DNA from 4 places in the Mycobacterium pseudokansasii genome. Region 4 is predicted to be linked to each of the others. Evidence: predicted binding sites of a transcription regulator. Region 4 holds the regulator's gene; each other region holds the start of a gene.

Region 1 (5,171 bases), 3.8 Mb from region 4:
TTCGAACTGGAATGGCCGAAGGGGTCAGGCACGTTGCGGTCGTTCCCGGAGGTCGATCGGGCCGGCTGGTTCCCGGTGGCGCAGGCGCGCGCGAAGCTGCTCAAGGGGCAGCGCGCCTTCCTGGATCGGCTGATGGCAGATCCTTCGGTGGCGGGGTTAAGCAAGGGTTCGTGACGGCGTATGTTCGCATGATGCAGACATTGCGCACAGCCGACGAGCGGTTTGACGACCTTCCTGACTTTCCTTATGCGCCAAGGTATTGCGAGTTGCCCGACGGCGAAGGCGGGACACTGCGGGTCGCCTGGGTGCAAGACGGGCCGGACCGCGCCGACCCCGTGCTGATGCTGCATGGCGAGCCGTCATGGTCTTATCTGTACCGCAAGATGATTCCGGTCCTGGCCGGCGCGGGCCATCGTGTCATCTGCCCGGACCTGGTCGGCTTCGGCCGATCCGACAAGCCGACCCGCCGCGAAGACCACACTTATGCGCGTCATGTCGAGTGGATGCGCGCGCTGGCTTTCGACGTGCTGGACCTGCGCAACGTCACCCTGGTCGGACAGGACTGGGGCGGGCTGATCGGATTGCGGCTGGCCGCCGAACATCCCGAGCGCTTCGCGCGGCTGGTCGTCGCCAATACCGGACTGCCCAACGGAGAGCAGCCAATGGCCGAGATCTGGTGGCGCTTTCGGGAAGCGATCCAGACCGCGCCGAAGCTGGACATCGGCTGGTTCGTGCAAGGGGGATGCCGGCGGCAGATGAGCGACGCGGTGCGCGCCGGCTATGACGCTCCCTTTCCCGGCGACGACTACTGTGCCGGCCCGCGCGCCATGCCCGGCCTGGTGCCGACCTCCCCGGACGACCCGGCGGCCGCGGCGAACAAGACGGCCTGGACGAAACTGTGTGTGAGTCCGACGCCGATGCTGGTGGCGTTCAGCGACAGCGACCCCATCACCGGGCCGATGGCCGAGATCTTCAAGCGTGAGATGCGCGGTGCTCAGGGCGTCGAGCACCCGGTAGTACGCGGCGCCGGCCATTTCCTGCAGGAGGACGCCGGCGAAGAGCTGGCCGACTACATCGTGAAATTTCTGCGCCGCTGACCGAGCCCGCGCCTCCCGTAGACCACGAAGAAGATCACCGTCGCCGCCAGGACGACCACGAAGAATCCGACGAACAGGATCACCAGGATCGGGATGGCGACGTTGTCGTAGACGGCGACGGAGCGTGTGCCCCCGCGGCCCCCTCGCGCGGCGCAGATCCGACCATCCCGATACCGAGGATCCAGCGACGCTTGTGCTGGACTTGCGGCGCCGTCAACGTGTCCAACTCCACGAAGGCAGCCTTGTCCGCCGCGGCGACGGTGGCCGGGGCGGGGGTTGGTACCACCAGCGCGACGTTATCGGTGGTGGCGTCCATCGCGAGCTGCATCACGATGGTCTCGGTTGTCCCGTCCCAATGCAACAGTGCCGCTTCATGATTCATGGTGGCGCGGGCACCACCCGGAGCGATCGCCGCGCGGCATGCGCAGGCATGGCCCGGCGCGGCCGGCACCGTGGTGGCCATGGCTACCGAAAGCAGCAACCCGATAACGAATACCAACCGGCAGAAGCGCAGCACCGCCATGTCGCAGATGCGACGTGGCACCGTGGTTGCGGCCAGCTACTTTGACCAGGGCGCACTCGAAGCACGGGCACAATGTCAGCATGACGACACGGCCCATGGAGCCCACCGAATACGCCGAACCGCAGGCGTTGCTGCTGCAACTGCTGGACCCGGCGATCCGGGCCAACCCGTATTCGGTGTGTGCGCAGCTTCGTGAACACGGGCCGCTGCAGCTGCCGGACGCCAACTTCGTACTTTTCTCGACCTATCACGACTGCACCGAGGTGCTGCGGCACCCGTTGTCGAGCAGTGACCGGTCCAACTCGACGATCGCCCGGCGACGGCTGCAGGATGCACCGGCGCCGGGCACCGAATTCCCGCCCGGCTTTTTGTTTCTCGATCCGCCCGATCACACTCGGCTGCGCAAGCTGGTCAGTAAGGCATTCGCTCCGAAAGTAGTGAACGCACTGCGACCCGACATCACTGCGCTGGTGTACGGATTGCTGGACCGGATCGCCGAAAAGGGCCGCTTCGACGTAGTCGGCGACTTCGCCTATCCATTGCCGGTGGCGGTGATCTGCCGGCTACTCGGGGTGCCGCTGGAAGACGAGCCACAGTTCAGCCGGGCATCGGCCTTGCTCGCGCAGTCGCTGGACCCGTTTCTCGCCTTCACCGGCGAGCATTCCGAGGACTTCAACGACGGGCTGGCGGCCGGCAGCTGGCTGCGCGAGTACCTGCGCGAGCTGATCGCGCAGCGCCGGATTAGGCCCGGCGACGACTTGATGTCCGGTCTGATCGCGGTAGAGGAGTCCGGCGATCAGTTGACCCAGGAGGAGATCGTGTCCACCTGCATGCTGCTGCTGGTCGCCGGACACGAGACCACGGTGAACTTGATCGGCAACGCCATCTTGGCGATGCTGCGAGACCGTCGGCACTGGGTTGCGCTGGGCGCCGACGCTGCCCGGGCACCGGCGGTCATCGAGGAAACCATGCGCTATGACCCGCCGGTGCAACTGGTCGGCCGAATTGCCGGCGATGACATGGCGATTGGGGACATCTCGGTCGCTAAGGGTGACACGATGATGTTGCTGCTGGCGGCGGCGCATCGTGATCCGGCCGAGTACGACCGACCAGACGCCTTCGAACCGGATCGTGCGCCCTTGCGGCACTTGGGTTTTGGCTATGGAGCGCATTACTGCCTGGGCGCCCCGCTGGCGCGGTTGGAAGCCGGTGTGGCGTTGTCGGCGATCACCGCGCGATTCCCCGATGCCAGGTTGGCCGGTGAGCCACAGTACAAGACGAACGTTACGCTTCGCGGGCTCCAGACGTTGTCCGTCGTGATCTAGTCAGTTCGCTGAGCCGTTGGGTGCAGTTCTGGTCACTTTGGGTGATGTGGGTCGGCGCCCGCTTTCGCACCGGCACACCGGATTGCTGTTCGCTGTGAGAGAACACGTGAAATCTGTTGTTTGGCAGTCACTTTCTGCCCGATTCTTGTCGGTGTCGGTCGATAGATTGCGGGTATGAGCTCGGGCGGTGTCGTGGATCGGCAGACGGTCACGGCGGTCTTTGGTGCACTCGATGCCGCGGTGGATAGGTTGGTGGATTTGAACTTTGATGCCTTGACCACCCCGGAGTGGTTGGCGTTGGTGGAGCGGTGTGAAAAGGTGCGCCGGCGGCTGCCGGTGGCTGAGCATCAGCTGATCAACAACCTGGCCCGCCAAGCCAGCACCGAAGAGCTAGGCGGCAAGCTGTCGCATGCGATCGCCGACTGGGCGCTGATCAGCCGCACCGAGGCCAGCCGGCGCATCAAAGCCGCCGCCGATCTGGGGCCGCGGCGCGGGCTGACCGGAGAACCGATCGCCCCGGTACTGGCCGGGGCCGTCGCCGCCCAACGCGACGGAAAATTGGGCGGCGAAAGCATCCACGTGATCCGACGTTTCTACCACCAGCTGCCGGGCTGGGTCGATCAAGCCACCCGCGAGCGCGCCGAAGCCCAGCTGGCCCGCCAAGGCAGCCAGGTTCGCCCCGAACAGTTAGCGGGGTTGGCCGACACCCTCGCTGATTGTCTCAATCCCGACGGCACCTACCGCGATGAGGACCGCGCCCGCCGCCGCGGCCTGACCTTAGGCAGCCAGCAGGCCGATGGCATGTCGGAGCTGCGTGGGCTGATCACCCCCGAGCTGCGCGCCACCGTCGAAGCCGTGCTGGCCACACTGGGTGCCCCCGGCATGTGCAACCCCGAATCGAAAACCCCCTGTGTGGAGGGCACCCCCAGTCAAGCCGCCATCGACACCGACACCCGCTCAGCGGCCCAACGCAACCACGACGGGCTGCTGGCCGGGCTGCGCGGCCTGCTGGCGTCGGGGGAGTTGGGTCAGCACAACGGCCTACCCGCGACGATCATCGTGTCCACCACACTGGCCGAACTGGAAGCCGCTGCCGGACAAGGACTCACCGGCGCCGGCACCCTGCTGCCGATGAGTGATGTGATCCGGCTGGCCCGCCACGCCCGGCATTATCTCGCGGTTTTCGACGGCGGTAAGGCGTTGGCGCTGTATCACAGCAAACGGCTGGCCTCACCGGGGCAGCGAATCGTGTTGTATGGCAAGGAGCGCGGGTGCAGCGCGCCGGGTTGTGACGTCAAGGGCTACTTCTGCGAGGTCCACCACGTCATCCCCTACGCCCAATCACCCACCACCGACGTCAACCAACTCACCTTCGCCTGCGGCGGCCACCACCCACTAGCCGACAAAGGCTGGAGCACCCGCAAAAACACCCACGGCGACACCGAATGGACACCCCCACCCCATCTCGACCGCGGCCAACCCCGCACCAACACCATGCACCATCCCGAAAAACTCCTCCACGCAGACGAAGACGACGAAGAAGACACGCGATCCCCGTAAGCCCGCACAACTTCCCACGCGTAGCCGGCCAGCGGCCGGTCTAGCCGCTGTCGTCATTCGCAGCGTTCTCGCCCTCATCGCCGCGCGGAGTCTGAGCGGCCAAAATGATCGAGATCGGTATTGGTGTGGACAGCTCGAACTTGCCTTGCTCGTCATAGTAGGCGCCGATCGTGTACTCGCCTTCAGTCTCGATCGGAAAGGAGAGTTCTTGGGTAAAGCACCGGTACTTGGAAGCTTTATCTTCGTCGTCCGGCCAGTGCCAACTGGCTTTGAGGGTTCCGCGCGGCACCCCGGCGGGGTCCTTGCACACGACGTGGAGTTCCGGGTCGTAGTCACCACCTGCTTTGGCATGCACCACTAGAACAACGGGAACCTTTGCCCAGAGCGGCATTTGGTCGACCTGAAACCAGGTCATCGGGATGCGCGTCGCATTGATCGCGCCGTATTCGTCTAGTGTGGCGGTGCCGGCAACGAACAATGACGATACGTGCAGCATCACGACATCTTAAGGGTGTCGAATAGCTGTATCCGGACGTTCGAATTTGCGGGCGCGCCGCGCGGGGTTGCGCCCGGGGACGCGGTGTAGCAACAAAGGCGGATATCGCACCGCCTGATCTGCCCGCCCAAGGGTCGGGCGATCGAGCTTTGCTACACCGCGTCTTGGGA
Region 2 (5,171 bases), 1.0 Mb from region 4:
GATTCCGGCCAAGTCTGTTGCGGCTGTGGCGATAATCTCCGGGGTTGCGAACACATACGACATGGAGTCCTCCGCTCGACCGGTGCGAGCCCAACGCCAATCCCTCAGGGCGCGTGTTGGTTTCTATGGCTCGGCTTGAATTGCCGGATGCCAGTACTGCGAGTTAATTCACGCGAGCGTCAGTAAGCTGACGGGCCAACCACGCGGTGAACTCGGCGACTCGCGCCGGACTGTCCAGCGCGAACAGCGCCGCCGTGGCCCGGTCGCCATCTTCGGTGTGCCGCACCACGATCGGCACGCCGTCGGGCCGGACGGCGTCGAACGCGTCCTCGTCGGTGATGTCGTCACCCAGGTAGATCGGCACCAGGGGCGCATTGCCTGAACGCAGGTGGTCGATCACCCAGCGCAGCGTTCTTCCCTTGTCCCAGTCGATGTCCGGGCGCAACTCGATCACCTCGCGGCCGGTCGTCACCCGCAGCGCATCGCGTTGGCCGGCGGTGCGCACCGCCGCGGCGACGTCGCCGACGCGGTCGCGTGCCGCGTTGCGGTAATGCACGGCTACGCCAAACCTCTTGTGCTCCACCACAACACCGGGAATCGACCCCAGCCGCTCGCGCAGCTGTGCCGCCGCCTGCTCCAGCACCGGTATGGCCGCGGCGGCTGCCTCGTTCTGGTGGTGTGTTCCGTCGGGTGCGGTCAGCTCGAAACCATGGCTGCCGGCATACCAGATCCCGGGTACGCCCAGCCGCGCGGTCACGTCGGCGAGGTCGCGGCCGCTGAGCACCGCGACGGGGCACTGCGCGGCCAGCTGGATGAGCGCCTCGGCCGCACCGGCGACGGGCCGAGCCGCGTCGGGATCATTGACGATGTCGGACAGGGTGCCGTCGAAGTCGAAGAACACCGCGGGCCGGTGGGCGGTGAGGCCAGGTGCCTGCAGTGCGTCCGGAAGTTCGGACATGCGGCGGTCGCCGGTGCGCACCCGCACATCCTTCAGGTCGGTGACGACGGCGTCGGCGCCGCAGCCACGCAGCGCGTCACCGTGTCCGTTCCGGTCGACCCCGATCACCAGTGCGAACCCGCTCTCGCGCGCCGCCGTGGCGCCGGCCGGGTCGACGGCGACGACGACGCACCTGCCGGGCCGCACCGCCAGCCGATCGGCCGCGTCGCTGAGGGCGTTTCGGCAATCACCGCTGGACGAAAAAGCCCCGGTACCGACCCGGGCCTCGCGTAGCTGCCCGATCAGCGGCTCGGCGGAGTCAGCTGACGAGTCGAAAGAAGAGTCGAATAGCACCGCATCGTGGCGGCGCGGGTCGATGGTGACCGACATCATCCCACCTTCTCACGGTGGTCAATGCCGGCGGATCAGGCTCAGCGGCGCACCGGGGACGCGGACGAGCGGCCGCGAGCACCGCCGGTCCGGGTGCCGGCCGCACGCCTGCGGCGGTCCCTGGAGAACAGCAGAACGGAGTCTTGGCTGAGTGCCACCAGACGCGCCATCCCCAGCTCGATACCGGCGGCAAGTCGCGCCATATCGGGTGCGGCGTCGTAGTCGGCGGTGATGCCGAATACCAGCTCGTCGCCGTAGCTCAGCACCGCGACCCCGGTGCTCAACTCCTGGGCGGTCGGTGGGATCGGCAGCAGCCGGTCCAACGTTTGACTCATCAGCCGTAGCCGGTGGCGCGGCCCGGTCATGTCGGTTGCCAGGGTCACCACGCTGCGCGGCGACAGCCGGGTCAACGCTTGAATCGCCTTGGCGCACAGTGAAAAAGGCGCGAATTGCGAAAGCCCAGCGGGGTTGTCGCGGTCGCTCTGGTGGCCCAGGTGCAATTGGGCGTGTACCGTGCGCAGTCGCTCGATCAGGTCTTCCTGCTCGACGGGCAGATGCGGCAGTTGGGTTGCGATCTGCCGGTCGGTCTTGTCGAGAACTCGCAATGAGGCCGGACGCGGTTGGTTGCCGCGATTGAGTAGCAGGGTCCGAACGCCCTCACTGATGGCCGTGAGTGCGACGTCGTCGGCGGTGACCCCGAACTTGCGGCACACCCTGTCGACGTCGGCGAGCGGAACTCGCACCGTGTGATAACGCCGCATCGTGATCAGCGGTCCGGTCAACGACGTGCGCGCCACCGGCCAGGTCACAGCGCGGGCGGCCGCCTGGAACACCGTTGTGGTGACGGCGGCGGCAGTTCGCCACAGCGCATCGGTCCGGCTGCGGGCGCCGGCGTGCGGTGCCGGAAGCGGCGTCACGGCACCGCGATTGGCGAAGGTGTCGCTGTCGGCATCGTCGCAGAGGCCGGTGAGAAGCTGCGCAGCCGAGATGCCGTCCGCGATGCACGGGTGGATTTTGAGCAGGATCGCCCAGCGATTGTCGTTGAGGCCTTCGATGATCCAGCATTCCCACAGCGGGCGGTCCACGTCGAGGGGACGGGTCAAGGCGTGAGCGATCGCCCGGAACAGTTCATTGTCGTCGCCCGGGCTGGGGAGCGCCATCCGTTGCATGTGCTGGGCCGGATCGAATTGCGGATGTTCGACCCACTCGGCCCGGAGCACCTGCGCGTATCGTGGCATTGATCGAAGCCGCTGGGCCAGAACGTCTTTGAGTAGATCAAAGTCAGGCACGACGCCGTTGACGACCGCCACCGCACCGGTCGCCAGGCTCGTGTGCCACTGCGAATCCCCAGCCTTGAGCAAGCCGGTGTCCAATGTGGTCAGTTGTGCCATGCCGGGTTCCCCACCGCCTCTTGTGAATCCGTCCAGTATCCGTCGTGAGCGCTCGGGTGCGATAGGCCTGCCGGGTTAAGAACGCGTTTTTCGAGTTAACGAAGGGTTTACGGCGGCGAATGGGGGCGGCAGAATGACTCGACAATCGAACAGACGTTCGATACACTGCGGGGCATGGGCTGGGGCAACGGGCCGCCGAGCTGGGCGGAGATGGAGCGGGTGCTGGACGGCAAGCCGCGCCACGCCGGTGCGGCGGTTGCGGCCGAGCCGGCCGACGATGTCGGATTGGAGGGCCCCTGGTCGCGTCAGCGCGGGACGTACCAGCCGCCAGAGAATGTTCGGGTCCGTTCGTCGGTCGCGTATGCCGAGCTGCATGCGCATTCGGCGTACAGCTTCCTCGACGGGGCCGGTACGCCGGAGGAACTGGTCGAAGAAGCCGCCCGGCTGGATCTGCGCGCACTGGCGCTCACCGATCACAACGGCCTGTACGGGGCGGTTCGCTTCGCCGAAGCGGCTGCCGAACTCGATATGCGTACCGTGTTCGGCGCGGAGCTGTCGCTGGGATCGGAGGCTCGCACCGAGCAGCCGGACCCGCCCGGCCCGCACCTGCTGGTCCTGGCCCGCGGCCCCGAGGGTTACCGGCGGCTGTCCCGGCAACTGGCCGCAGCCCATCTGGCCGGCGGTGAGAAAGGTAAGCCGCGCTACGACTTCGACGCGCTGACCGAGGCCGCCGACGGGCACTGGCACATCCTGACGGGATGCCGGAAAGGCCATGTGCGCCAGGCATTTTGCCAAGGCGGCTCGGACGCGGCGCAGCGGGCGCTGGCCGACTTGGTGGATCGGTTCGGTGCGTACCGGGTCAGCATCGAGTTGACCCACCATGGTCACCCGCTCGATGACGAACGCAACGCGACGCTGGCCGGGCTGGCGCCACGCTTCGGCGTCGGGGTCGTCGCCACCACCGGAGCCCATTTCGCGCGCCCGTCACGCAGCCGGCTGGCCATGGCGATGGGTGCGATCCGCGCTCGACAGTCCCTGGATTCCGCCGCCGGGTGGCTGGCGCCGCTGGGTGGCTCGCATCTGCGGTCCGGCGACGAGATGGCCCGGATGTTCGCCTGGCGCCCCGAGGCGGTGACCGCCGCCGCCGAGCTGGGCGAGCAGTGCGCGTTCGAGCTGGCGCTCATCGCACCTCAGCTGCCGCCGTTCGACGTACCCGACGGGCACACCGAGGACAGCTGGCTGCGGCAGTTGGTCATGGCGGGCGCCCGCCACCGCTACGGACCGCCCGACGGTGCGCCACGGGCTTACGCCCAAATCGAGCATGAGCTGAAAGTCATTGCCCAGCTGAGGTTTCCGGGCTACTTCCTGGTGGTACACGACATCACCCAGTTTTGCCGAAGGAACAACATCCTGTGCCAGGGCAGGGGGTCGGCGGCCAACTCCGCGGTCTGTTATGCCCTCGGCGTCACGGCCGTCGACCCGGTGGCCAACGAGTTGTTGTTCGAGCGCTTCTTGTCGCCGGCCCGCGACGGCCCGCCCGACATCGACATCGACATCGAGTCGGATCAGCGGGAAAAGGTCATCCAGTACGTCTACGGCAAATACGGCCGCGACTACGCCGCCCAGGTCGCCAATGTCATCACCTACCGGGGACGCAGTGCGGTGCGCGACATGGCTCGCGCGCTGGGTTTCTCGCAGGGCCAGCAGGATGCGTGGAGCAAGCAGATCAGCCACTGGAACGGGCAGGCCGCTGAGGTGGACGGCATCCCCGAGCAGGTGGTCGACCTGGCCACCCAGATCCGGAATCTGCCGCGGCATATGGGCATTCACTCCGGCGGCATGGTGATCTGTGATCGTCCGATCGCCGACGTGTGCCCGGTGGAGTGGGCGCGCATGGAAAACCGCAGCGTCCTGCAGTGGGACAAAGACGACTGTGCGGCCATCGGTTTGGTGAAGTTCGACCTGCTCGGGCTGGGCATGCTCTCGGCACTGCACTACGCCATAGACCTGGTGGCCGAACACAAGGGCCTCGAGGTGGACCTGGCCAAGCTAGACCTCTCCGAACCGGCGGTGTACGAAATGTTGGCCCGCGCCGATTCCGTCGGCGTGTTCCAGGTGGAGTCGCGTGCGCAGATGGCCACCTTGCCCAGGCTGCGGCCGCGGGTGTTCTACGACCTGGTGGTCGAGGTCGCGCTGATCCGTCCCGGACCCATCCAGGGAGGGTCGGTGCATCCCTACATCCGGCGGCGCAACGGCATCGACCCGGTCGTCTACGAACATCCGTCGATGGCGCCGGCATTGCGGAAGACATTGGGGGTGCCGCTTTTTCAAGAGCAGTTGATGCAGCTGGCGGTCGACTGCGCCGGATTTACCGCCGCCGAGGCCGACCAGCTGCGTCGTGCCATGGGGTCCAAGCGCTCCACCGAACGCATGCAGCGGCTGCGCGGGCGGTT
Region 3 (5,171 bases), 160 kb from region 4:
ACACCGGGTTGACGCAGTAGCTCACGGGCGGCCAGGCCGTCGCCCCCACCTAGCACCAGAACCGAACGGGCACCTGAGCCGAGCGCGGGATAGACCAGGCTTTCGGTGTAGCGGTACTCGTCCACGGTGGAGAACTGCAATCCGCCGTCGAGGTAGAGCCGCAGGTCGTCACCGCGCCGCGTCACCACGATCTCCTGATATGCCGTGTGCCGGTAGGCGATGATCGGGTCGGCGTAGAGCCGCTGCCGGCTGGTCGTCTCGATCCCGCGCGCACCCACCAACAGCGTCACCAGCAGCCCAAGGGCCGCGGCCAGCGCGCCCAGCGCCGTCGCCAGCTGGCGAGCGCCGACGACCCGCCGCAGCAGGAAGATCGACACGACGGCCGCGGCCACGAGGTTGACGATGCCGGTGGCGGCCGCGCCGCGGATCATCCCCAGATGCGGCAGCAGCACAAACGGCCAACCGAGCCCGCCGAGCAACGCGCCCAGATAATCGGCCGCGGTCAGGTTGGCCAGCGTCCGGCCGGTATCGGTCGCTTCGGCCACCCGGCCGCTCTGCAGCAGTGTCATCAGCAGCGGCACCTCGGCGCCGACCAGACCGCCGATCAGCGCGGTGCCCAGCGCCAGCACCCACAGCGATCCGCCGATGAACGCGAACGTCACGTACAAGGCCGCCGCCGACAAGCCTCCGACAATGCCCAGCAGTACCTCCACGGTGATGAAGGTGATGGCCGCGCGCACCAGCAGCGGCTTGACCAGCAGCGCGCCGGCGCCCAGCGCGGCGATGTAGCCGGCGACGATCAGTGACGTGGCGACGATGCCGCCGCCGTCCAGGCTGGCCGACAGGGTGAGCAGTGCGAGCTCGTAGACGATGCCGCAGGCCGCGCAGGCGGCGACGGCGGCCAGCAGCACCGCGCGCCAGCGCGGCGAGGCCGCAACCGGCGCCTGCTGTGTCGACGTCATGACAGCGCGGCGGCGATCACACCCCCGACGGCCAGCATCATCACCGCCGTGGCGAATGCCGCCGGATGTAGCGTCGGTTCCTCGACGTGCTCGCGGAAGCGACCGGGCACGGCAATCTCGAGAATGAGCAGTGCCGCCCCCTGCAGCGCCACCCCGACGCCCCCGTAGACGGCGACGTCGACCAGCCCCTGGCCCAGCTGGCTGGAACTGGTGTGAATGGCGGTAATGATGACGATGGCCAGCGCCGCATACATCGCCGAGGCCAGGACGACGGCGTTGGGCCGCCGATCGATGAACACCAGGCGGCGCAGGTTGCCCGGAGTCAGCACATCGACCATCAGGAAACCCGCGACCAGGACGGCCGCACCCACCAGGAAGTACAAGATGGTCGCCACCACGCCATGCAGGATCGGGGTGAAGTTGACGGTGCCGAAATCGACTCCCACCTGATGCAATGCCTGATGTAACGCCTGCTGCATGGCTTTCTCCTTTGGGTACTCGTCCTACTTGCTGCCGCCCGGCCCGCCCGGGCTGCCCCCCGAGCCGCCCGACGGAGACCCGGGAGTGAATCCCGGACCGAGGAAGATGAATGAGCCGTGGCTGTAGCCCGCACTCAGGGGTTCGACGCGGATGCTGCACGGGTAGGAGCCGTCGGGGCCGACGACCACGATGTTGTTTCGGTAGCGCAGGTATTCGTTGTCGCCGCTGGCCGCGCGTGCCGCGGGGGCCTGATAGCGGGCCAGTGTGTCGGCCACCTGATGTGCTGATCCCGTGCAGAGGTAACGCGTTCCGTTGGCGTCGCGGGATTCTTCGCGATAGTGCGACGCGATATACGAGCTGATGTTCTTGTTCAGCAGCACTACTCCCGAAACCAACGACACCGTGGCGGCGACGGCCAGCCCCGCGGCAATCAGAAACAGGCGGTTGCGGCTCACGGTTGCCACCGGCTCGCGGTGTACACCACCGACCCGCCGGAGCCGGTCGGGTAGAGGTGCCAGGTCCGCCAGCGCCAGCCGGTGCCGTCGGGTTCGGCCGCCAGCGCGGTCAGCGCGGCGTCATCGCCGGGGAACATGCCGCCCAGCCACCCGTCGTCGCACGCGCACCGCTGGCGCAGCTCGTGTGCGAGGCGGCGGAACGCGGACTCGTCGTAGGTGTCGCTACGGGATTCCAGCCGGTAGCCGGGAGCCTCGGTGCGCGCCGGCAGACTCGCGCCCCGGTTGCGGGCCGAACACGAGATCTGCTCGGAAAAGGTGGTGCCACCGTGGTTCACGGTGATGACATGCGATGCCCCCAGCACGCCGAGCAGCAGGGTGCCGCCGTCGGGGTGGTCCAACCGATGGCTGGCCAGGGGCCGGGGCGGCGGCGCGTTGATGGCCAGCCGCAGCCGGGCCCCCGATACGTCAGCCGGAGCGACCGCGAGCTGATGAAGCGGCACCGATGGTCCTATGCGGACGCCGGGGGAGCGGGGTAGACGGTCAGCTCGCCGGGCAGCACCGCTTTGCCGGTGGATATCTCCCAGGGCATGTCGGGTGCCCAGCGCTCGAATGACAACAAGGCGGTCTCGTCGCCCCCCTGACCGGCACCGACGTAGTCGACGTAGTCCATCTCGCCGCCCGCGGGCAGGCCCGTCGTCCCCTCGGTGGTGTAGCCGGCATGGCCCCGCTCCGACTCTTGAAACGTCACGCCGTCGAGCACCTGGTCGCCGTCGGGCTGCACGGCAAGGTCGGTGCGTTTCACCCACATCGCCAGCTCGAGCCGCCCGTCGTCGTCTTCGACGCTGAACCACATCGGCTCGTCGCCGCCCTCCAGCAGGTGCTCCCACCAGACGAACGGTCCCTCACGGTAGGTGACCGATCCGCGAACCACATAGTCGACACCGCCATAGCTGACGATGGCGCCGGGGCCGAGTTGACGCGGGCCGAACTGCGGCATCGCGTTGAAAGACAGGGGATCTTGTCGGTTGCCCGGTGGTTTCGGGGTCTTGGGACGCTTGAGAGCGACGACGAGAACGAGAAGCGACGCGATGAACAATGCCACCGCGAGCACCACCATCAGTGATCCCACCTCAACCCTTCCCTACGGCGAGCCGACGTGCGCCCTAACGTAACAGCTTCGCGCCGGGCCGGGTCCGGATAAGAGGCATGCGTCAGGGGCTGCCTCCGGACGCGCGGTTCAAACCGCGTGTCCTGCCCGGCCTTGTCACACCCACCCGCTAGGCTATCGAACAGCTGTTCGGTGTGAAAGGGCCGTGAAAGGGCTGCGAAAGGGCAATGCGGTGCGGGTAATGGGAGTCGATCCCGGGTTGACGCGGTGCGGTCTGTCGCTGGTGGAAAGCGGCCGGGGCCGGGACCTCGTCGCGCTCGATGTCGACGTGGTGCGCACCCCCTCGGATACCGCGCTGGCGAAGCGGCTGCTGGCCATCAATGACGCCGTCGAGCACTGGCTGGACACCCACCGTCCCGACGTTCTGGCCATCGAGCGGGTGTTCTCCCAGCAGAACGTGACGACGGTCATGGGTACCGCGCAGGCCGGGGGGGTGATCGCCCTGGCGGCGGCCAAACGCGACATCGACGTACACTTCCACACTCCCAGCGAGGTCAAGGCCGCGGTCACCGGCAACGGTGGCGCCGACAAGGCTCAGGTCACCGCGATGGTCACCAGAATCCTTGCGCTGCAAGCCAAACCGACGCCGGCCGATGCGGCCGACGCGTTGGCGTTGGCGATCTGCCATTGCTGGCGGGCGCCGATGATCGCCCGGATCGCGCGCGCCGAGGCGCTGGCGGCCCAGCAGCGTCACGCCTATCTGGCCAAACTGAAGGCCGCGCGATGATCGCCTCGGTCCGCGGTGAGGTGCTGGAGGTGGCCCTCGATCACGTGGTGATCGAGGCGTCCGGTGTCGGTTACCGGGTCAACGCGACGCCGTCGACGCTGGCGACCTTGCGGCAGGGGACCGAGGCGCGGCTGGTCACGGCGATGATCGTGCGCGAGGATTCGATGACGCTGTACGGATTCGCCGACCGGGAAAACCGCGACCTGTTCCTGACGTTGTTGTCGGTCTCCGGTGTCGGGCCGCGCCTGGCGATGGCGACGCTGGCCGTACACGACGCCGCGGCGCTGCGCCGGGCGCTGGCCGACGGCGACGTCGCGGCGTTGACGCGGGTGCCCGGCATCGGCAAACGCGGCGCCGAACGGATGGTGCTGGAGTTGCGCGACAAAGTGGGTCCGGCGGGGACGGCCGCTCCCGCGCTCAACGGTCATGCGGTCCGCACGCCGGTGGTGGAGGCCCTCGTCGGGCTGGGCTTTGCCGCCAAGCAGGCCGAGGAGGCCACCGACAAGGTGCTGGCCGGAGACGCCGAGGCCACGACGTCGGGTGCATTGCGGGCCGCCCTGGCGCTGCTGGGTAAGGCCCGATGAGCGACGAACCGTCCGACCGCGACGTATCGCCGGCCCTGGCCGTGGGCGAGGGCGATATCGACGGCAGCCTGCGGCCCCGCTCGTTGTGCGAGTTCATCGGCCAGCCCCGGGTGCGCGAACAGCTCCAGCTGGTCATCGAGGGAGCCCGAAACCGCGGCGGCACACCGGATCACATCCTGCTGTCCGGCCCCCCGGGTCTGGGTAAGACGTCACTGGCGATGATCATCGCCGGCGAGCTCGGGTCGTCGCTTCGGGTGACGTCGGGCCCGGCCTTGGAACGTGCGGGCGACCTGGCCGCGATGCTGTCCAACCTGGTCGAGCATGACGTGCTGTTCATCGACGAGATCCACCGCATCGCCCGGCCCGCCGAGGAGATGCTGTATCTGGCGATGGAGGACTTCCGGGTCGACGTGGTGGTCGGCAAGGGTCCCGGCGCCACATCGATCCCGCTGGAGATCGCGCCGTTCACCCTGGTCGGTGCCACCACCAGATCCGGGGCGCTGACCGGCCCGCTGCGCGACCGGTTCGGCTTCACCGCACACATGGACTTCTACGAGCCGGCCGAGCTGGAGCGGGTGCTGGCCCGCTCGGCCGGCATTCTGGGCATCGAACTGGGTACCGAGGCCGGAGCGGAGATCGCCCGCCGCTCCCGGGGAACGCCGCGGATCGCCAACCGGCTACTGCGCCGCGTCCGTGACTTCGCCGAGGTCCGCGCCGACGGCGTCATCACTCGCGATGTCGCCAAGTCGGCGCTGGCGGTCTACGACGTCGACGAGCTGGGCCTGGACCGACTGG
Region 4 (5,171 bases):
ACGCCCAGTTGAAGTTGTCGATGAGCGCGGCCCCCAGCAGGATGAACCCGGTGCGCGCGACGAGCGCGAACGCAATACCGAACAACAGCACCTTCTGCTGAGCGACCCGCGGAACCCCGAAGCTGCTGATGATCACCAGAAATACGAACAGGTTGTCGACGGACAGTGCCTCGTTGCTCAAGTAGCTCGCGAAGTACTCGATTCCCATGGCAGCGCTGCCGAAGACGGCCACCGCGACACCGAACAGCACGGCGATGCCGATGAACATCGCCGACCACAGCGCGGACTCCCGTAGCGTCGGGCCATGCGTATGTCGTACGTGGAAGACGTAATCCACCAGCATGAGGGCCGTGATCATGACGATCGTGAGGACCCAGACAACTACGGAAACACCCATGTCAGCTGGGTATCCTCTCGTTGGGTCAGTCGGGCTGGGCTCTCGGGCACGGTAGCGTACAACCGGTGCGGACCGAGTTGCGGTTCCTCGCGACACGCACGCGATCCGGCATCATTTCGGAATCAGCTGGGTATCCGTTTTCGGAATATTTACGATTTGACTTCGCATTTGTCGTTCGCTAGAGCAAAGTTATGCGGGCCCGGCGACGATGCGGAACGTAGCTGGGGGACGGCCCACAGGTGAGAAATCCGCCAGCTCGCGGCGCGGGCAGGGCATCGGCTGGGAGGCTTGGTGAACGGGCAGAGAGGTCAATTGAGCAGGCTGGTCGGGTGTGCGTTGCTCAGCTTGGCGGCTACGGTGCTGGCTGTCGGGCTGCTGGCGCCTACTGCCGCAGCGTCTCCGATAGGTGATGCGGAAGCCGCCATGATGGCCGCGTGGGAGAAGGCAGGGGGCGAGACATCGACGCTCGGCGCCCGGAAAGGTGACGTCTATCCCGTCGGGGATGGGTTCGGCCTGGACTTCGACGGCGGCAAGATGTTTTACACCACGGATACGGGCGCCAAATATCTGTACGGCCCGGTCCTGGCAAAATACGAGGCGCTGGGCGGGCCGGCCGACAGCGATTTGGGATTTCCCACCATCAACGAGGTTCCTGGCCTCGCCGGCCCCGACAGTCGGGTCAGCACCTTTTCTGTCAGCGACAATCCGGTGATTTTCTGGACGCCCGACCACGGCGCGTTCGTGGTGCGCGGCGCGATGAACGCTGCGTGGGACAAACTCGGCAGCTCTGGGGGCGTGCTGGGTGCCCCGGTCGCCGATGAAACCTACGACGGCGACGTCGTATCCCAGAAGTTCACCGGCGGCGAAGTCTCCTGGAACAAGAAGACCAAAGATTTCACCACCAACCCGGCGGTATTGGCGGATCAGCTGAAGGGCTTGCAGGTGGCGCTCGACCCCGCCGCCGCCATCAACATGGCCTGGCGCGCCGCCGGTGGCGCCGCCGGCCCGTTGGGTGCCAAGAAGGGCGCGCCGTACCCGATCGGCGGTGACGGTATTGCCCAGGACTTTGTCGGCGGCAAGATCTTCTTCAGTCCGGCCACCGGTGCGAACGCCGTGGAGGGCGCGATCCTGGCCAAGTACGAGTCGCTGGGCGGGCCGGTCAGCAGCGACCTTGGTTTCCCCGTCGCCAACGAGTCCGACGGCGGCATCACGCCGGCCAGCAGGATCGCGGCGTTCTCTGCCGCGGACAAGCCGGTGATTTTCTGGACCCCGGATCACGGCGCCTTTGTGGTGCGGGGAGCGATGAAGGCCGCCTGGGACAAGCTCAAAGGTGCCACCGGAAAACTCGGTGCGCCGGTTGCCGACCAGACCGTGGACGGCGATGTGGTGTCGCAGAAGTTCACCGGCGGCAAGGTGTCGTGGAACCGCACGAGCAACACATTCACCACCGACCCGGCGAACCTGGCGCCGCTGTTATCCGGGCTGCAGGTGTCCGGGCAGAATCAGCCCAGCACGTCGGCGGCTCCATCGCACGGCAAGAAGTTCACCTGGCACTGGTGGTGGCTGGTGGCCGTGGTCCCGGTCGTGCTGCTGATCGTGATGTTCGTGTTGGTCGTGTTGGGTGTGCGCCGGCGGCGCACCGGCCAGCCCGCCGCCTACGAGGCATACGAGCACGAGCAGGATCGCGATGTGGAGGCCGGCTATGACGCCGCCGGTGGGCGCTGGCCGCACGACGACATCGATTTCGGCTCCGAAGACTTCCCGGTTGACGACCAGCAGCTGCAGGAACATCGCGGTCCGGATGCCGGGGCGGCGTCGCGGGTCAGCTGGCCACGGGGCGCCGCGACCAGTGCTGGTGTCGACGAATACGCCTCTAGCGGTGGTGAATACGGCGGCGACGCACTACGCGCGTCGGATATGGGCTTCGAGTTTGACGAAGAAAATCCCGACGCGGTGGATACCACGCCGACGCCCATCGTGACCCGCGCCGACCTCGCGGAGGCGGCGGTTCCCGAGCCCGACGTTCCAGAAACCGTGACCGGGGAGCCCGTGGTACCGGAAAGATATGCGCCGGAAGCGGCGGTTCCGGAGGCAGCGGCTCCCGAAGTAGCCGTGCCGGAGACCGCGGTTGCGGATGCCGCCTTCCCGGATGCTTTCGCCCCGCGCGCTGCCTCCGCCGATGCCGAGCCCGGCTACGGCGAGCCCGGCTACGCGGAGGCGTTCCCGGAAGCCTTCCCGGAGGTTTCAGCTCCTCAGGGGAGGGCGGGGCGCCACGCTGCCGCAGAGCCTGAGGATGAGCCGCAAGCGCCGGAATCAGCTCTCACGGCCACGGTTGCTTCCGGGCCGAGCCCGGCTGCGCGGCCGACCATCCACATGCCGCTGGACCACGACCCATACCAGGCACCAGAGGGATATCCGATCAAAGCCAGTGCCCGGTTCGGCTTGTATTACACGCCCAGCAGCGCGCTCTATTACGACACGCTCGCCGAGATCTGGTTTGCCAGCGAGGACGCCGCCCAAGCCAACGGTTTCATCAAAGCGGACTAGGAATCCGGCTCCCGGCGATGTCTGCCCGGTGGCGCTGGGCCCTATATCTTGCGGATCACCGTGACGACCTTGCCCAGTACCGTTGCGTCGTTGCCGGGTATCGGGTCGAAGGCCGGATTGTGGGGCATCAGCCACACCTGACCGCCTGCGCGCTTGAAGGTCTTGACGGTGGCATCGCCGTCGATCATGGCCGCGACGATGTCGCCGTTGTCGGCAACGTTCTGCTGTCGCACGACCACCCAGTCGCCGTCGCAGATCGCGGCTTCGACCATCGAGTCGCCGACGACCTTGAGCAGGAAGAGCGTCCCCTCGCCGACCAGCTCGCGCGGCAGCGGGAACACGTCTTCGACCGCTTCCTCGGCAAGTATCGGGCCGCCGGCCGCGATGCGCCCGAGCACCGGGACAAAGGTGGGCTCGGGCAGGGCGTCGGAGCCGGCGACGTCGGTGACCGCCGCCGGTGTCATGACGTCTTCGGCACCGCGGACGTCCACCGCACGCGGGCGGTTCGGGTCACGTCGCAGATAGCCCTTACGCTCCAGAACTCGCAGTTGGTGGGCTACTGACGAAGTCGACGTGAGACCGACGGCATCGCCGATTTCGCGGATGCTGGGGGGATATCCGCGGTTGGTGACCGAGGTGCGGATGACGTTCAAGATGGTGCGCTGCCGCTCGGTGAGTGCGGGGTCCACGGAACCGACTGAGGGGGCGTTGCTGTCGCTCATGGCACTGAATGTAACCCGACGGCGCCCGAGAATCAAACATGTGTTCGACCGGTGTGTCGGAACGGGCTTGACGTCCGTCCTAGCCCGGTCCTAGCCCGGTCCTGCCGCGGCTGACCCGCTCCTGGTCCGGTCCTGCCGCGGCTGACCCACTGAGGTGCTGAATTACAAATGCGTAACTATTCACGCGATCGGGTATCCGTGCCTCATGGCAGCGATGGCGACCGACCGGCCTTGTCGGTGGCACGGTTTAGCGTTTTGTTCGCGCGACACGCTTCGATCAGATGTTCGGCAATCGAACACGTAATCGACTAGGGTGTCGAACGCATGAGCGACGAATTCTCGGGCGGAGGAACGAACATGACACTCACGCAGGCATTCCCGGCGCGTACCCGTGGCGTGCCCCTGCCGGCCAGCAGGCCGGCTAGCAGGCCCGTTCGTGAGCCTCTTGGGGCCCGGGGCGGGACGGCACCGCCACGGCGGCCGGGGCCGTGCCGGCCGGGCGGCGCGTCGCTGCGCTACCAGGGTACTGGCCTGGCGATATCGACGGCTCCGCATTGCAGGCGTCCCGTCTCGGTGGCGACCACGGTGGGTCTGGCGGTGCTTGCCGGGATGATCACGCTATGGCTGGGCCTGATGGCGCATTTCGGAGAGCTGGTCAACGGCACTTCCGCGGACTCGTCGGCTCGCGTGCCCGACCGGCTTGCCGTGGTACGAGTGGCGGCCGGCGAGTCGTTGCAGGACGTGGCGGCCCGGGTTGCGCCCGATACGCCGGTGCGTCGGGTTGTCGAACGGATCCGAGAACTCAACGACCTGGATTCGTCGATGCCTGTCGCCGGGCAGACGTTGATCGCGCCGGTCGGCTGACGACACCATGCAAGATGGCGGCGAAAACCGCAGCGCGCCAACGTTTCCGAGATGCCGTGGAATCGAACACGCGTGGATGGCGACGGCGTTGGCAGTGTGCGGGAGCGCGCAGGTAGTCTCGGAGAGGTCTGAAACACCGGGATGCCATGACGGCGAAGGAGCGGCCATGCACTGTCCGTTCTGCCGGCATCCCGACTCGCGGGTGATCGACTCACGGGAAACCGATGAGGGCCAGGCGATCCGGCGGCGCCGGTCGTGCCCGGAATGCGGGCGACGTTTCACCACCGTGGAGACGGCGGTCCTGGCTGTGGTCAAGCGCAGCGGGGTCTCCGAACCGTTCAGCCGGGAAAAGGTCATCAGCGGGGTGCGGCGGGCGTGTCAGGGTCGCCACGTCGACGATGACGCGCTGAACCTGCTTGCCCAGCAGGTGGAAGACACAGTGCGGGCCGCGGGGTCGCCCGAGGTGCCCAGTCACGACGTCGGTCTGGCCATCCTGGGGCCGCTTCGCGAACTCGACGAGGTTGCCTATCTGCGTTTCGCATCGGTGTACCGGTCTTTTTCGTCGGCCGAGGATTTCGAGCGGGAGATCGAGGCACTGCGTGCCCACCGCAACGTATCGACTTCACGCTGATTCGGGTGCG

Evidence for each region. The regulator LexA, encoded in region 4, represses DNA repair genes until DNA is damaged. The targets are predictions, from matches to a motif close to CGAACANNTGTTCG.
Region 1: EET10_RS27375 (HNH endonuclease signature motif containing protein) is a predicted target of LexA. The motif match lies at 3,024-3,037, and genes of this name have one in related genera.
Region 2: EET10_RS05710 (error-prone DNA polymerase) is a predicted target of LexA. The motif match lies at 2,865-2,878, and genes of this name have one in related genera.
Region 3: ruvC (crossover junction endodeoxyribonuclease RuvC) is a predicted target of LexA. The motif match lies at 3,184-3,197, and genes of this name have one in related genera.

What each region holds. Positions count from the first base shown of each region.
Region 1 covers NZ_UPHU01000001.1:6,044,200-6,049,370, reverse strand. Annotated here, with positions in the region: gene EET10_RS27395 (NUDIX hydrolase) at 1-174, shown strand, start outside; gene EET10_RS27390 (haloalkane dehalogenase) at 192-1,097, shown strand; gene EET10_RS27385 (DUF2330 domain-containing protein) at 1,177-1,620, opposite strand; gene EET10_RS27380 (cytochrome P450) at 1,701-2,945, shown strand; gene EET10_RS27375 (HNH endonuclease signature motif containing protein) at 3,120-4,505, shown strand; gene EET10_RS27370 (hypothetical protein) at 4,546-5,001, opposite strand.
Region 2 covers NZ_UPHU01000001.1:1,223,670-1,228,840, forward strand. Annotated here, with positions in the region: partial or broken gene EET10_RS05695 (PE family protein) at 1-63, opposite strand, end outside; gene otsB (trehalose-phosphatase) at 164-1,327, opposite strand; gene EET10_RS05705 (wax ester/triacylglycerol synthase domain-containing protein) at 1,369-2,718, opposite strand; gene EET10_RS05710 (error-prone DNA polymerase) at 2,893-5,171, shown strand, end outside.
Region 3 covers NZ_UPHU01000001.1:2,431,178-2,436,348, forward strand. Annotated here, with positions in the region: gene EET10_RS11150 (polyamine aminopropyltransferase) at 1-962, opposite strand, end outside; gene EET10_RS11155 (DUF350 domain-containing protein) at 959-1,417, opposite strand; gene EET10_RS11160 (DUF4247 domain-containing protein) at 1,466-1,897, opposite strand; gene EET10_RS11165 (DUF2617 family protein) at 1,894-2,397, opposite strand; gene EET10_RS11170 (DUF4178 domain-containing protein) at 2,406-3,026, opposite strand; gene ruvC (crossover junction endodeoxyribonuclease RuvC) at 3,238-3,792, shown strand; gene ruvA (Holliday junction branch migration protein RuvA) at 3,789-4,376, shown strand; gene ruvB (Holliday junction branch migration DNA helicase RuvB) at 4,373-5,171, shown strand, end outside.
Region 4 covers NZ_UPHU01000001.1:2,269,562-2,274,732, forward strand. Annotated here, with positions in the region: gene EET10_RS10310 (TerC/Alx family metal homeostasis membrane protein) at 1-397, opposite strand, end outside; gene EET10_RS10320 (sunset domain-containing protein) at 689-2,944, shown strand; gene lexA (transcriptional repressor LexA) at 2,986-3,666, opposite strand; gene EET10_RS10330 (LysM peptidoglycan-binding domain-containing protein) at 4,024-4,530, shown strand; gene nrdR (transcriptional regulator NrdR) at 4,697-5,161, shown strand.